One region of the Aeromicrobium sp. UBA7512 genome, then DNA from elsewhere that is predicted to be linked to it. Evidence: predicted binding sites of a transcription regulator. Region 1 holds the regulator's gene; each other region holds the start of a gene.
The links. Region 1 encodes LexA, which represses DNA repair genes until DNA is damaged. Its sites were predicted from a motif close to TCGAACANNTGTTCGA; they were not measured.

Region 1 (3,760 bases):
GCGGTGGACCGCTCCGCCTCGGCTGCCGAGCTCGACCGGCACCTCGAGGGCATCGCCGCGGTCATGGAGAGCCACTTCCGGTTCGAGGAGCGCCGGCTCCTCTCGGTCCTGGAGACGCTGGAGCTCGACGCCGACCCCCACAGCGCCCTGGGGCCGCTGTGAGCCCCGCGGCCCCGATCAGCCGAGGAGACGGCCGAGCAGGAAGGCGATCGCGCCGACCACCACCACGAGGGCGATCGCACCGCTGACCAGCTCGACGGGGCCCAGACCGTGGTCGGGCACCCCGTGCTGGCGCAGGTCGACCTCGAAGTCCGGCAGCAGCAGCTGGAGGTCCACGGTGGCGTGGTCGGCCACGCCGTGCTCGCGCAGCACCTCGCGGGCGCAGGCCTCGACCTGCGCCAGATCCTCGACGGTGGACGTGCCCACCCCGGACACGTCGACCGTCCACCGGTCGCCCTCACGCGTTCCCACCACCACATAGCTCACGTCCCACACCCTAGGCCACGGGCGGACACGCCGAGTCGAACACGTGTTTGATCCGCGGCTCCGCCGGGACTACGGTCGGGGCATGAGCGAGAACCTGGACGAGCCGGTCGACCTGACCGGGCTGACCAAGCGTCAACGGCGCATCCTGGTGTTCCTGAAGGACCACATCGAGTCCCACGGCTACCCGCCGAGCATGCGCGAGGTCGGCGCCGCGTGCGATCTCGCCAGCACGTCCTCCGTCTCGCACCAGCTCCGCATGCTCGAGCGCAAGGGCTTCATCCGTCGCGATCCCAACCGGCCGCGCGCGCTCGAGATCTACCTCCCCGACTCCAAGCCCGCGATGCGCTCGCGTCCGGCCGAGGTCGACGAGACCGGCAGCGGCGACGCGGTCCCCCAGCCGGCCTACGTGCCGATGGTCGGACGCATCGCGGCCGGTGGCCCGATCCTGGCCGAGGAGCGCGTCGAGGAGGTCATGCCGCTGCCCCGCTCGCTCGTCGGCGACGGCACCCTCTTCCTGCTCGAGGTCAAGGGCGACTCGATGGTCGAGGCCGCGATCTGCGACGGCGACTACGTCGTGATCCGCCAGCAGCAGGTCGCCGAGAACGGCGAGATCGTGGCCGCCATGATCGACGGCGAGGCCACCGTGAAGACCCTCAGCCGCAAGAACGGCGAGGTCTGGCTGCTGCCGCAGAACGCCTCCTACGACCCGATCGACGGCACCGACGCCCAGATCATCGGCAAGGTCACCGCGGTCCTGCGCCGGGTCTGACGGTCGGCGTCAGTCGGCCGGCTCGACCGGACGCGAGGCCCACGCGCTGGCGACCATGTCGTCGAGCGTGTGGGTCAGCTTCCAGTCGAGGTCGCGCGCCGCGAGGGCGCCCGAGGCCACGATGCGGGCCGGGTCGCCAGGACGACGTCCCATCACCTCGGGCTCGAACGCGATGCCCGTGGCGTCGGAGACCGACTGCATGATCTGGCGCACCGAGACCCCCTCGCCGTTGCCCAGGTTGTAGACCCGCGCGAGCTCGTTGCCGGCCAGCAGCCGGCGCACCGCGGTGACGTGCGCCTCCGCGAGGTCGGCCACGTGCACGTAGTCGCGCACGCAGGTGCCGTCGGGCGTCGGGTAGTCGTCGCCGAAGATCCGCGGGCGGTGACCCTGGGCGAGGGCCCGGATCACCAGCGGGAAGAGGTTGTGCGGGCTCGAGTCATAGAGGTCGGGCTCACCCGATCCCACCACGTTGAAGTAGCGCAGCGACGTGTGGCGCAGGCCTGTGGCGTGCGCCTGGTCGCGGATCATCCACTCCCCCACCAGCTTGGACTCGCCGTAGGGCGACTCCGGTCGGGTGGCGGTGTCCTCGGTGACCGTCTCCACGTCGGGGGTCCCGTAGACGGCCGCGGTGCTGGAGAACACGATCGCGCCGATGTCGAGCCGCTCCATGGCGCGCAGCAGGCTCAGCGTGCCGCCGGCGTTCTGGCGCCACGTGTGGGCCGGCCGCTCGACCGAGACCCCGGCGTACTTGAACGCGGCCAGGTGGATGACGGCCTCGATGTGGTGCTCGGCGAGCTGGTCGACCAGCTGCTTCGCGTGCAGGACGTTGAGGTCGATGAACGGGACCTCGGGTCGCACGAACTCGCGGTGGCCGCTGGAGAGGTCGTCGACGACGACCGACTCCAGGCCGGCGCGCTCGAGGGCCCGGACGACGTGAGCACCGATGTAGCCGGCTCCGCCGGTGACCAGGATCGCCATGCTGGCAGCCTAGGACGCCGGGCTACTGCCGGAACTTCAGGGTGCCCACGGACTTGTTCTTGCCCCGCGTGACCTTGACGGTCTTCGGACCGGAGAACCCGCGCGAGATGCCGCGCCACGAGTCGGCGTTGACGACGATGCGGTAGCGCCCCGACGCCAAGCCGGTGACCTTGAAGCGGCCGCCGCCGTCGGTCATCGCGGTGCGGTAGACCTTCTTGCCGTCGGTGGAGGTCAGGCGGATCATCAGCTCGGTGCGCGGCTTGACCTTGTTCGCCGTGACACGACCGCTGACCGAGCCGCCCTTGTAGTTCTTCAGGCCGACGCGCATCGACGAGCCCTTGACGTACACGCGCTTGTACGTGCCGGACGTCCAGGCCCGGCAGTGCTGGCGGTACATCTTGTAGTTCTTGGCCTTCCACTTCTCGAACCCGCGATCGAGTCCGTTGAAGTAGCCGTCGTTGTTCTTGTAGCGGCTCTTGTACCAGGCGTGGCAGCCGGTGCGGCGGCCCATCTCGAACCAGTAGTAGCCCTCGCCGAGGCTGACCTGGCGGCCGTTGCCGGCACGGACGACGTCGGACGCGAGGATCGCGCGGCCCGTCGCGTACTCGCGGATCGTCAGGTAGCGGTCGACCTTGGCCGAGCTGGAGCGGCCCTGGTAGCCACCGGCGATGACCGAGACCTTGGTGCGGTGCCGGCCGATGTTCTGCACGCGGCCGGAGAGACCACCGTTGGGCAGCTGGAGCATGCGGCCCGTGGAGCTGGCCTCGGCACGCTGGTTGACCATCGTGTGGCACGAGCCCCACCCGCGGTCGTTGGCGCCGAACCACAGGCCACCGGCGGGCTTGACGGCGTAGATGCGGTTGCCGGAGGTGGGCAGGAACCCGACCTCGTAGCGACCGCTGGAGTTGGTGCGGGTGCGTCCGTAGACGTTGGCGCAGGACATGAAGTCCAGGTCGCGCAGCACGCGCGAGGAGCGGGACCAGTAGGGAGGACGGCCCACGATGGTGACCTCGGAGCCGGCGACCGGCTTCGAGCCGTTGACGACCTGGCCGCGGATCGACGCGTAGCGCGCGTTGGCGACGTAGCGGTACTTCCCGCCGCGGGTGACGCGGATCGTGGTGCCCGCACTCATGTCACGAGCGCCGCCGGCGAAGGCGCCCGCGCCGTTGCCACGGAACCACCACGAGCGGCGCTCGCCGCCGGAGGTGCCGATGATGTGCAGCTTGTAGCTGGCGGACGGGGAGTTGTTCGCCCCCATGCGGACGCGGAAGGAGAAGCGGCCGCCGTTGCGCTCGACGTCGTTGGCGGTGGAGATCAGCACGTTGCGGTTGCGCGAGCCCAGGCGCCACAGCTCGACCTTGACGCCGGTGGCGGCCGCGCCGCCGGTGCGGGCGACGGTGCCGGAGATGGTGCCGTAGGTGACCTTGGCCTGCTGCGTGATGGGGCGCGCCGCCGCGCCGCTCATCCGCACGACCGCCTTCGGCTTCGCGCGCCACGTCGTGTTGCGGAACGTCACGTAACGCGACG
Region 2 (3,760 bases), on a different contig from region 1:
CCGGGGCACCCCGTCTCGCTGGCGGTCCTGCCCGACGGGCGCCCCTGGCTCGCCCTGCCCGGCAATCCCCTGGCCGCGGCGCTGACGGCGCTCTCGTTCGTACCGGCACTGGTCGCCGGATTCACGGGTGGTGCCCTCCGTGAGCCCGCGGTCGCCGTCGCCGGGGCGGCGTTCGAGGGCCGAGCCGGCACCACCCTCGTCCCTGCCGTGCACACCCCGGACGGTGTCGTCCCCGCCGGGACCAGCCGACCGCACATGCTGCGTGGACTGGCCGAGGCCGACGTCGTCGCCGTCGTGCCCCGCTCGGGGATCGCACCCGGCGGCCGGGTGGACGTGCTGCCCCGCGTGTGGTGAGTACCGTCGGAGGCGTGGAAGCGACGATCTATCACCATCCCCGCTGCACGACCTCGCGCAAGACGCTCGACCGGCTCCGCGAGGCCGGAATCGAGCCGACGGTCGTGAAGTACGTGGACGTGGGCTGGACCGAGCAGCAGCTGCGCGACCTGTTCGCCGCCGCCGGGCTCACCCCGGCCCAGGCCGTCCGCAGGCGCGACCCGCACTACGCCGAGCTCGGCCTCGCCGACGCCACCGACGACCAGATTCTCGCCGCGATGGTCGAGCACCCGGTGCTCGTGGAGCGGCCCTTCGTCGTCACCGAGAAGGGCACCCGACTGGCCCGACCGATCGAGTCGGTCGACGAGATCCTCTGACCCTCAGGCGGCGAGGGGTCGATAGCGGTGGTTGCGCTGCCATTGGTTCTTGATGCGGAATTCGGGTGTGCCGTCGTCGGTGCTGAACCTGATCGCGATGTGGGCCTCGTGGACGCGGTGATGGTGGTGTGAGCAGAGCAGGACCCCTGTCTCGAGGTTGGTCTCGCCGTGCTGGCTCCACGGGATCGCGTGGTGGGCTTCGGTCCAGCCCGGTGGTCGGTCGCACTGGGGGAACGCGCAGCCCTGGTCGCGTTGGGCGAGGGCGACGCGTTGGGCTGCGGTGTGGTGGCGCTTCGCCCGTCCTGCGTCGAGGACCTGGCTCGACCCGTTCATCACGACGGGGAGGATCCCGGCTCCGCATGCCAGCTTGCGGAGCTGGCCCGCCGACACCGGGGTGCCGAACTCGGTGACCCCGGCGCGGTCGGTCTCGCCGCGCAGGGTCTTCTCGTCGACGGTGACGACCAGAGTGGCGGCGACGCCGCCGTGGTTGCCATAGCCATCGCGCGGCAGGTGGCGCACGATCTCGGCGAACGCCTCGCCCGCCTTCTCGCGCGGCTCGAGGTTCGACTCCTCAGGTGACGTCTCGGTGAGCGCACGCCGACGAGGACTGGTCTTGGACTCCACCACCGCGCGCAACATGTCCGCAGTGACCGCATCCGTCTTCCCGCCGAACGGCACCAGTCCGGTGGTCTCGTCGGGACATCCGATCCAGAACTCCCGCAGCTGGCGCTGGCCCGACTCGTCGCGAGTGAGGCCAGTGTTCTCGATCCGGTCGGCGCGGTCGGCGTCGACCACCTCGACCGCACGGCGCGCCTTGCGGCGCAGCTGCTCGGCGGTCATCATCTGCGCCGCGGCGACCATGTCGGCCTCCACGGTGTCGCGCTGCTCGATCGTGAGCCCGGTCGGCAACGTGTCGAGCGCGTCGGTCACGATCGCGGCCTTCGCCGTCGACATGCCCGGCTTCGCCATCGCTTCCTTCACCCGCGGCGCGGCCTCGATCCGGTTCGCCAAGCGAATCTCCCTCGCGGCGTCGCGCCGGGTCACACCGGACTCCATGGCGACCAGCGCCGTCAGACTCGGCGCATCGGTGGCGCGGTGGGCGTCCTTCTGGTCGGCAGCGGCCACCAGCGCGAGGTTCAGCGCGTCGGCCTCGCGACGCAGCGCCTGCACCGCGGCGACCTCCGCCGCGAGCTGCTCGGGGCCGAGTGAACCCAGGTCGCGCGAGCGCGCGTCGGCCAGGAACCGCTGCCCCGACCTGAGCCCACTGACGACGTCCACGCATCCCCCGATCCGCCTTCGAACTGATGTACCAAGACTAGTCCATTGGGCCCAACAAAGCAAGCATCGTCACCCTCGGATTCCGGACCCGTCGCGCCGCCGCTCACCCGGCGCGCCATACTGGCCCGGACCCTGACTCCCACGGAAGTGAGTTCCCGTGCGCAATCCCCGTGCCTTCCTGCGTCCGCTCGCCGTCGGCGCCCCGAAGCCCAGCTCCGACGTCCCGTTCCGCCCGAGCCGGATGATCCACTTCTTCGACCCGAGCAACGAGAAGATGGCCGCGAAGGTGCCGGACATCGCGAAGAAGGTCGACATCATCCTCGGCAACCTCGAGGACGCGGTGAAGACCGAGAAGAAGGAAGCGGCGCGCCAGGGCCTCGTCGACATCGCGAAGGCGACCGACTTCGGCGACACGCAGCTGTGGACCCGCGTGAACAGCCTCGACTCCCCGTGGGTCCTCGACGACATCATCACGCTGGTCACCGAGATCGGCGACAAGCTCGACGTCATCATGGTGCCGAAGGTCGAGGGCGCCCAGGACATCCACTACGTCGATCGCCTGCTGGCCCAGCTCGAGGCCCGCGCAGGCCTCGACCGCCAGATCCTCGTGCACGCCATCCTCGAGACCGCCGAGGGCGTCGCCAACGTCGAGGAGATCGCCGCGGCCAGCCCGCGCATGCAGGGCATCAGCCTCGGCCCGGCCGACCTGGCCGCCAGCCGTCGCATGAAGACCACCCGCGTCGGCGGCGGGCACCCCGGCTACATCGTGCGCCAGGACCCCACCGGCGAGGACCTCACCGTGGGCCGCACCACGTACCAGCAGGACCTGTGGCACTACACGATCGCGCGCATGGTCGACGCCTGCGCGATGAACGACATCCTCCCGTTCTACGGCCCGTTCGGTGACATCAAGGACGTCGTCGCGTGCGAGGACCAGTTCCGCAACGCCTTCCTGCTCGGCTGCGTCGGCGCGTGGAGCCTGCACCCCGTGCAGATCGACATCGCCAAGAAGGTCTTCTCCCCCAGCCCCGAGGACGTCGCGCACGCCAAGCGCGTCGTCGAGGCGATGGGCGACGGCTCCGGCGCGGTGATGATCGACGGGAAGATGGAGGACGACGCCTCCTGCAAGCAGTGCCTCGTCATGCTCGACCTGGCCAAGTCCCTGGCCGAGCGCGATGCCGACCTGGCCGCGGCCTACGACCTCTGAGGAGCCTGAGATGACGCAGATCCGCCCCCGCCGTTCCGTCCTCTACATGCCCGGCGCCAACGAGCGCGCGCTCGAGAAGGCCAAGTCGATCGACGCCGACGCGCTGATCCTCGACCTCGAGGACTCGGTGTCCCCCGACGCGAAGGACACCGGCCGCGCCAACGTGTGCGCCGCCGTGACCTCCGGCGAGTACGGCCACCGCGAGCTCGCCATCCGGGTGAACTCGATCGGCACCCAGTGGCACGACGACGACATCGCCGCGGCCGCCCAGGCCGGACCGGACGCGATCCTGGTGCCGAAGGTCGAGTCGGCCGAGCAGGTGCGCGACCTCGTGGCTGCCATCGAGGCCGCAGGCGCGCCGGAGTCCACGCAGCTGTGGGCCATGATCGAGACGCCGAAGGCGCTGCTGCGCGCCGAGGAGATCGCCGCCGCGCACGAGCGCCTCACCGTGATCGTCATGGGCACGAACGACATCGTCAACGAGACGTACGGCCTGCACGTGCCCGGCCGCAACGCCGTCGTCCTGACGTCGCTCGCGTGGACGCTGCTGGCCGTCCGCGCCGCG
Region 3 (3,760 bases), on a different contig from region 1:
CACCCACAGGTGAATCGTGCCCTCGACCGTGACCGTGCCGTCGGCGCGCGTGGCCCGGACGGAGATGGGCACCTCCGGACCGCCCGACCAGTCGGCCGGGTCGCTGTCGGCGGTGCAGACGAGATCCGAGTCGGACTTGGCGAGGTACCGGACCTCCATGCCCTTCGGCAGCCACCGGTGGTCCGGCGGGCAGGTCGCCTCGGCGAGCAGCCCCATCGCCGCCTCGAGGCCGTTGCACGCCGCGATCGCGTGGACCGTGCCGATGTGGTTCTTCGTGGAGCGCCGCAGGGGCACGACGACCTCGCCGTGGTGGGGCGCCATCTCGACGACGCGCAGGTGGGCACTGGCGAAGTATGGCGCGGCGCGGGTGAAGAAGGCGCCGAACACGGCGCGACCCTTCGGGAGGGCCGAGAGCTGGCGGTACACCGCGTAGGTCGAGGGCATGGCGATCATGTTACTCGACAGTAGACTCGAAGAGACGACGCTGGGCCGTGCACACGACGTCGGCCCACGGCGCGCCCTCGGGTTGGATCCACAGCCCGGCCACGAAGCCGCACTTGGCCAGCACCCGGATCGAGCGGTGGTTGCGAGCGTCGGGAGCGGCGAGGAAGCGCGGTGCGTCGGGATACTCGGGCACCAGCACGTCGCGACAGAAGCTCCGGATCATCTCGGTCCCCAGTCCTCGGTCGACGAGGTCCGGATCTCCGACCAGGTAGTCGAATGCGACCGCCTCGGGGTCCTGGCAGCGCACCGTGAGGTCGTCGTCGGACGCGACGACGAAGCTCTGCAGGTAGCCGACCGGCACTCCCCCGAGCTCGGCGATCCACCTGCGCACCGGGTCCTCACCGGTCGGCCGAGGGACGAGGCGTCGACGCGCGTGCTCGACGTCGACAAGCGCCTCGGGGAACCAGGTCAGGACGTGCGGCTCGTTGCGCCATGACACGACCGCCCCCAGGTCGGCCTCGACCAGGGGGCGGAACGCGAACACGCTGACAGACTAGGGCGCGGCCGAACTACGTGGACTCGATCGCCACGTGATCGGCGTCGAGCTCGGCGCGGACCACGTCGAAGGCCACCTGCGGCGCGTAGCCCTTGCGGGCGAGCATCGCGGTGAGACGACGGACCTGGACGGACTGGTCGAGCCCCTGCACGGATCGCAGCTTGCGCTGGACCAGCAGGTGCGCGGCCCGGCGCTCGGCATCGGGGTCGACGTCGTCCAGGACCAGGTCGATGACCTCGGAGGCCACGCCCTTGCGCTGCAGCTCCATCCGCAGGACGGAGCGGGCCAGCCCCTTGGCGCGACTGCGCTGCTCGACCCACGTGCGGGCGAACCGCTCGTCGTCGACCAGCCCCTCGGACTCGAGCTGGTCGACCACGACGATGGCCACGTCCTCGGGGAACCTGCGACGCGCGAGCGCGTCGAGCAACTCACCGCGGCTGCGGTCGCGCGCGGCCAGACGATCCATCGCGATCGTCCGGCCCGCGACGATGACCGCCCGCGGATCCGTGTCCGGATCCGTGGGGTCGATCATCAGAAGTCAGCGGCCGAGAGGTCGCCCGCCAGATCGTCGACCACGGCCGCGGGATCCGCGGCCGGCTCGTCGACCTTCGCCCCGACACCGAGGTGCTCCTTGATGCGCTTCTCGATCTCGTCGGCGAGGTCGGGGTTGTCGCGCAGGAAGTTGCGGGCGTTCTCCTTGCCCTGGCCGAGCTGGTCGCCCTCGTAGGTGTACCAGGCGCCGGCCTTGCGGACGAAGCCCGCGTCGACGCCGAGGTCGATCAGGCTGCCCTCGCGGCTGATCCCCTGGCCGTACATGATGTCGAACTCGGCCTGCTTGAACGGCGGCGCGACCTTGTTCTTGACGACCTTGACGCGGGTGCGGTTGCCGACCATGTCGGTGCCGTCCTTGAGCGTCTCGATCCGGCGCACGTCGAGGCGCACGGAGGCGTAGAACTTCAGCGCCTTGCCGCCCGTGGTGGTCTCGGGGCTGCCGAACATCACGCCGATCTTCTCGCGCAGCTGGTTGATGAAGATCGCGGTGGTGCCCGAGCCGTTGATGGCGCCGGTCATCTTGCGCAGCGCCTGGCTCATCAGGCGAGCCTGCAGGCCGACGTGGCTGTCGCCCATCTCGCCGTCGATCTCGGCGCGGGGCACGAGGGCGGCGACCGAGTCGATCACGATGATGTCGAGCGCGCCGGAGCGGATCAGCATGTCGGCGATCTCGAGGGCCTGCTCACCGGAGTCGGGCTGGGACACCAGCAGCGCGTCGGTGTCGACACCCAGCTTGCGGGCGTACTCGGGGTCCAGCGCGTGCTCGGCGTCGATGAACGCCGCCACTCCGCCGGCCTTCTGGGCGTTGGCCACCGCGTGCAGGGCGACCGTGGTCTTGCCCGAGGACTCCGGCCCGTAGATCTCGACCACGCGGCCGCGCGGCAGTCCGCCGATGCCCAGCGCGACGTCGAGCGAGACGGCGCCGGTGGGGATGACCTCGATCGGGGCGCGGGCCTGGTCGCCCAGGCGCATCACGGCCCCCTTGCCGTACGAGCGGTCGATCTGGGCCAGGGCGTTCTCGATCGCCTTGTCCTTGTTGGCTCGCTCCTTGGCGATGTCCCTGTTCGAGGGGGTGGTGCTGCTCTTGGAAGCCATGCTGCGTCCTTCGTGTCGTCGACCGCTCTGGTCGGGGTGGCGGGCCATCTTCGACGGTAGGCGGACCCACTGACATGAATGAGCCTCGTCGACTCGCCTGTGGATGAACGCCCGACCTGACCGTCGGCCTGTGGAACGAGCCTAGGCCGAACACCTGTTCGACGGAAGCGCGACACGCCGAACAGCGCCCACGGACCCGCCCCAACGAGATGTGCTCCACATTCCACGTTCGAACAGGGCTCGAAGGTGGGATGCGGAGCACATCTCGGGACGGGCGGGGTCCTTACGCGGTCAGGGCCTTGCCGATCGCGTCGACGAAGGCGGGCAGGTCGTCGGGCTTGCGGCTCGTGATCAGGTTCCGGTCGACCACCACCGTCTCGTCCACCCAGTCGCCGCCGGCGTTGCTGACGTCGACCGAGAGGCTCGGGAAGCTGGTGAGCCGCCGGCCCTCGACGAGTCCGGCGGACACGAGCAGCCACGGCGCGTGGCAGATCGCCGCCACCGGGAGCCCGGACTCCAGGGCCGAGGAGACGATGCCCTGGGCCTTCGCGTCGGTGCGCAGGTGGTCGGCGTTGACCGTGCCGCCGGGCAGCACGATCGCGTCGGGCCACTGCTGGTCGAAGCTGTCGAGGGTGCCGTCCACGCGCACGGAGATCGTCTGCTCGGTGTCCCCCTGCATCGCCTGCAGCGAGCCCTCGTGGGGCGCGAAGACCCGCACGTCCGCCCCGGCCGCCTCCAGCTCGTCACGCGGCGTCGTGAGTTCGGATTCCTCGAAGTGGTCGGTCGCAATGATCGCGACACGCTTGCCTGTCAGGTCGGGAAGATTGCTCATCCCACGACGCTAACTCAACGTTCGCGGGCCGGCAGTTCGAGCGTGGCGTGCACGGCGCGCCAGACCCGCTGGGGATCGACGCCGGCGTCGAGCGCCTCGACCGGGGTGCGGCCGTCGAGCGCGGTGATGGCCTGCTGGCGGGCCCACGAGGCGGCATAGGACGCCCCCAGGGCAGCCTCCATGCGCTGCCAGAACTCGCTGTGCCTCACGCCGCGGAGGCCCGGGCCTCGTCGCGTGCGATGGACGAGACCGTGGCCAGGTCGGCGGCCTCCTCGAGCTCG
Region 4 (3,760 bases), on a different contig from region 1:
GCCCCTGGTCTTCACCGGCGACGTCGAGCCGCACCTGGAAGAGGCCACCGAGCTCGGCGGCACGCTCGCGGCGCTGCTCATGTGACCGGTGGTTGAGTAGCAGGCGAGGAACGAGCCGCATGTCGAAACCACCGGTCTCAGCGGCTCAGCCAGCCGCGCAGCCGCTCCAGCGGCCAGGTCGTGACGATGCGGTCGGGGTCGAGTCCGCGCGCCGCCGCGCGCTCGGCGCCGTGGTCGAGGAAGTCCAGCTGACCCGGCGCGTGAGCGTCGGTGTCGATCGAGAACAGGCAGCCGAGTTCGTTCGCCAGGTCGATGAGCTCGTCGGGCGGGTCCTGCCGCTCGGTGCGCGAGTTGATCTCGACGGCGACGCCGTGGTCGGCGCACGCGCGGAAGACCTGCTCGGCGTCGAACTGCGACTGCTTGCGCGTGCCGCGGGAGCCCTCGACGAGACGGCCGGTGCAGTGCCCCAGGACGTCGGTGTGCGGGTTCGATACGGCGGCCACCATCCGACGCGTCATCGCGGCGGAGTCCATCCGCAGCTTCGAGTGCACGCTCGCGACCACCACGTCGAGCCGTCCGAGGAGGTCGTCGTCCTGGTCGAGCCCGCCGTCGTCCAGGATGTCGACCTCGATGCCGGTCAGCAGGGTCACGCCGGGGTCGCTCACGTTCACGTCGGCGATGACCTCGAGCTGCACCTCCAGCCGCTCGCGGCTCAGCCCGTTCGCGACCGTGAGCCGCGGTGAGTGGTCGGTGATCGCCTGGTACTCCCGTCCACGCCAAGCGGCGGCGCGGGCCATCTCGTCGATCGGGCTGCCACCGTCGGACCAGTCGGTGTGGCTGTGCAGGTCGCCGCGCAGCAGCGCCCGCAGCTCGGCACCGCCCTCGGCAAGCGGCTCGGTGTTGCGCTCGCGGAGGTCGGCCAGGTACGCGGGGACCTCGCCCGCGAGCGACTGCTCCACGACCGTGATGGTGCGCGGGCCGAGGCCCTTCATCCGGGCGAGTGCGCCGGCACCGGCTCGCTCCGCGACGTCCTCGGCGGTCAGGTCGGCCAGCGCGGCGGCGGCCTTCCTGAACGCCTCGACCCGGTAGCTGGACGCGCGCTCGCGCTCCAACCAGAACGCGGTCTCGCGCAGCGCCTCGACGGGGTCCACTCCCCCATCGTGCAAGAGATGGGCTCGGGTCACCAGACCAGGGAGGCGGCGATGACGAACATGACCAGGCCGATCAGCAGGTCGAGCACCTGCCACGCGCGCGGCCGGGCCAGCAACGGCGCCAATCGAGTTGCCCCGAAGCCCAGCGCGGAGAACCACGCGACGCTGCCCACCGAGGCACCCGCCCCGAACCACCAGCGACCCACCGGACCGTGCGTCTGCGCGATCGAGCCGAGCAGCACCACGGTGTCGAGGTAGACGTGCGGGTTGAGCCAGGTGAGCGCCAGCGCCTGCAGCGCGATCGTGCGGACCGTGCCGGCCGCCCGTCCGGTGGCCTCGAGCTGCTCGGGCCGGAACGCGCGGCGGATCGAGCCGATGCCGTACCAGACCAGGAAGGCGACGCCGAGCCACGTGACGACGTCGATCACCCAGCCGGCACGGTCGACGATCGCGCCGATGCCGGCGACTCCCGCCAGGATCAGCACGAGATCGGAGACCGCGCAGATGGCGACCACGACCGCCACGTGGGCACGCCGGATCCCCTGCCGGAGGACGAAGGCGTTCTGCGCGCCGATCACGACGATGAGGGACAGGCCGGTCACCATGCCGGTCAGGAAGGGGTTCACCACCCTTCGACCGTAGGTTCGGCGTTCGATGAAGTCCAACGAATGTTTCTGCACAGCGTGAAGGAATGCTTAACTGGCACGGTGGACCTCTCCCCCGCCCAGCTCGCCGCTCTGGTCGCGATCGCCGACACCGGCTCGTTCGAGGCCGCCGCCGCGCGGCTCCACGTGACGCCGAGCGCGATCAGCCAGCGGATCCGTGCCCTCGAGAGCTCGGTCGGACGAGTGCTGGTGGGCCGCGGCACGCCCTGCGTGCCCACCGACGCCGGAGCGGACCTCGTCCGCCTCGGCCGCCAGCTCGAGCTGGTCTTCGCCGAGGCGTGGGACGAGGGCCCCACCGACCTCGCCCTGGCCGTGAACGCCGACTCGCTGGCCACGTGGTTCCGGCCCGTGCTTTCGGAGGTGGCCACGTGGGAGGGCGTCGCGCTGCGCCTGCGCGTGGAGGACGAGGGCCACAGTCACGACCTGCTGCGTCGCGGCGAGGTGGTGGCCGCGGTGACCAGCGACCCGTCCCCGGTCCAGGGCTGCTCGGTCACCCCGCTCGGCGCGATGCGCTACCTCCCGGTCGCTCATCCGCGCCTGCTCGGGCCCGGCGGACGTCCCGACTGGTCGGCCATGCCGATGGTGGTGTTCAACGCCAAGGACCGCCTCCAGCACGAGCAGCTGCGCCGGCACACCGACACCGATCCGGCGGTCGTCCACGAGGTCCCCTCGTCCGACGACTTCCGCGCAGCCGTCGAGGCCGGGCTCGGCTGGGGCCTGCTGCCCGAGACGCAGGCCCGAGCCGCCCTCGACGACGCCCGGCTCGTCCGGCTCGGCCGCTCGGTGACCCGGGTGGCGCTCTACTGGCAGCGCTGGAAGCTGGACTCCCCGCTGCTCGACCGGCTCAGCGGGACACTGCAGACACACGCTCCTCGGTGACGGCGAAGTCGGCGGCTCCCGCGGCCAGTGCAGCGAGAAAGTCCGTGGCGTCGGGCTCGGCCGCCACGCTTCGGCGCCACTTCCAGCGCGCCGTCGGGGTCTCCCCGACCGCCTACCGCGCGACCTTCCGCGTGGCGTGACGCCTCTGGAGGACCGCGTCTCGCCATGCGGGAATATCAGTCTGATTCAGCCGTAGTTCGAACGCACGTACTACGCTTTCGTCATGTTCAGGGCCCGGACCGACGACGAGGCGTTCGCTGACGTTCGTCGCGAGCAGGCACGAGCCGAGTACGCCACGTGGAATCTCGTCCTGAACCACTTCGAGCGGGCGACGAAGCTGGTGGACGCCGCCGATCAGGCACCGGTCTCCAAGCATCACGGCCGCAGCGCAGTGGTGCTCGACATGGCGCAGCAGCTTGCCATCTCGGAGCAGCGCACGTGGGGCATCCTCCACGAGGCGCGCACCCTCCGCGATCGCACGCCGCGCGTCTGGGCCACGTTCCGCGTCGGACGCATCGATGCTGCGAAGGCCGGCACGATCGCCGCCCTCGTCGAGAAGCTCCGCACGCCCGAGGCCGTCGCGGCGGTCGACCACGCGGCCGTCGAGTACGCAGAGTTTCACACGGTCGGCGAGCTGCGGTCGTGGCTCCGGCGCCTCCGTGCCCGGCTCGAGCCCGAGCAGGTGGAGACCGAGGCCGCTCGCGCCACCGAGGAGCGCCGCGTCAACGTCGTCCATCTCGACGACGGCACGTCATGGCTGAACGCGCTCCTGCCCACCGGAGTCGCCGTGGCGGTCGCCGACCGTCTGACGCGCGCCGCGCGGGCTCTCCCGGCCATCGACGGTGAGACGGGCGAGCGCGACCGTCGCACGCGCGACCAGAAGCAGGCCGACCTGCTCGCGCACTGGCTCACCTCCTGCACCGGCACCGAGACCGAGATCCACGCCGAGATCGCGATCAGCATCGCCGCCACCGACCTCATCGGGCTCACCGACGGACCTGGCCTCACGCTGGACGGCGAGCCGGTGAGCAGCGAGTGGGTCCGCGAGCTCGCCCAGTCCGAGCA

Region 2: a site for LexA is predicted at 2,007-2,022, ahead of B2363_RS07690 (HNH endonuclease signature motif containing protein). Genes of this name have one in related genera too.
Region 3: a site for LexA is predicted at 2,794-2,809, ahead of recA (recombinase RecA). Genes of this name have one in related genera too.
Region 4: a site for LexA is predicted at 2,893-2,908, ahead of B2363_RS08585 (HNH endonuclease signature motif containing protein). Genes of this name have one in related genera too.

Annotation. Positions count from the first base shown of each region.
Region 1 is NZ_DLNK01000003.1:171,846-175,605, reverse strand. Features, by position in the region: gene B2363_RS02730 (hemerythrin domain-containing protein) at 1-162, shown strand, start outside; gene B2363_RS02725 (hypothetical protein) at 178-486, opposite strand; gene lexA (transcriptional repressor LexA) at 569-1,255, shown strand; gene galE (UDP-glucose 4-epimerase GalE) at 1,265-2,233, opposite strand; gene B2363_RS02710 (carboxypeptidase-like regulatory domain-containing protein) at 2,256-3,760, opposite strand, start outside.
Region 2 is NZ_DLNK01000005.1:263,365-267,124, reverse strand. Features, by position in the region: gene B2363_RS07700 (molybdopterin molybdotransferase MoeA) at 1-354, shown strand, start outside; gene arsC (arsenate reductase (glutaredoxin)) at 369-710, shown strand; gene B2363_RS07690 (HNH endonuclease signature motif containing protein) at 714-1,988, opposite strand; gene B2363_RS07685 (HpcH/HpaI aldolase/citrate lyase family protein) at 2,146-3,195, shown strand; gene B2363_RS07680 (HpcH/HpaI aldolase/citrate lyase family protein) at 3,206-3,760, shown strand, end outside.
Region 3 is NZ_DLNK01000002.1:169,621-173,380, forward strand. Features, by position in the region: gene B2363_RS01585 (amidohydrolase) at 1-32, shown strand, start outside; gene B2363_RS01590 (hotdog fold domain-containing protein) at 1-444, opposite strand, end outside; gene B2363_RS01595 (GNAT family N-acetyltransferase) at 455-988, opposite strand; gene B2363_RS01600 (regulatory protein RecX) at 1,014-1,532, opposite strand; gene recA (recombinase RecA) at 1,532-2,647, opposite strand; gene B2363_RS01610 (type 1 glutamine amidotransferase domain-containing protein) at 2,931-3,479, opposite strand; gene B2363_RS01615 (DUF3046 domain-containing protein) at 3,494-3,688, opposite strand; gene B2363_RS01620 (helix-turn-helix domain-containing protein) at 3,685-3,760, opposite strand, start outside.
Region 4 is NZ_DLNK01000005.1:444,321-448,080, reverse strand. Features, by position in the region: gene B2363_RS08605 (flavodoxin family protein) at 1-85, shown strand, start outside; gene B2363_RS08600 (PHP domain-containing protein) at 138-1,151, opposite strand; gene B2363_RS08595 (LysE/ArgO family amino acid transporter) at 1,181-1,780, opposite strand; gene B2363_RS08590 (LysR family transcriptional regulator ArgP) at 1,820-2,695, shown strand; gene B2363_RS08585 (HNH endonuclease signature motif containing protein) at 2,919-3,760, shown strand, end outside.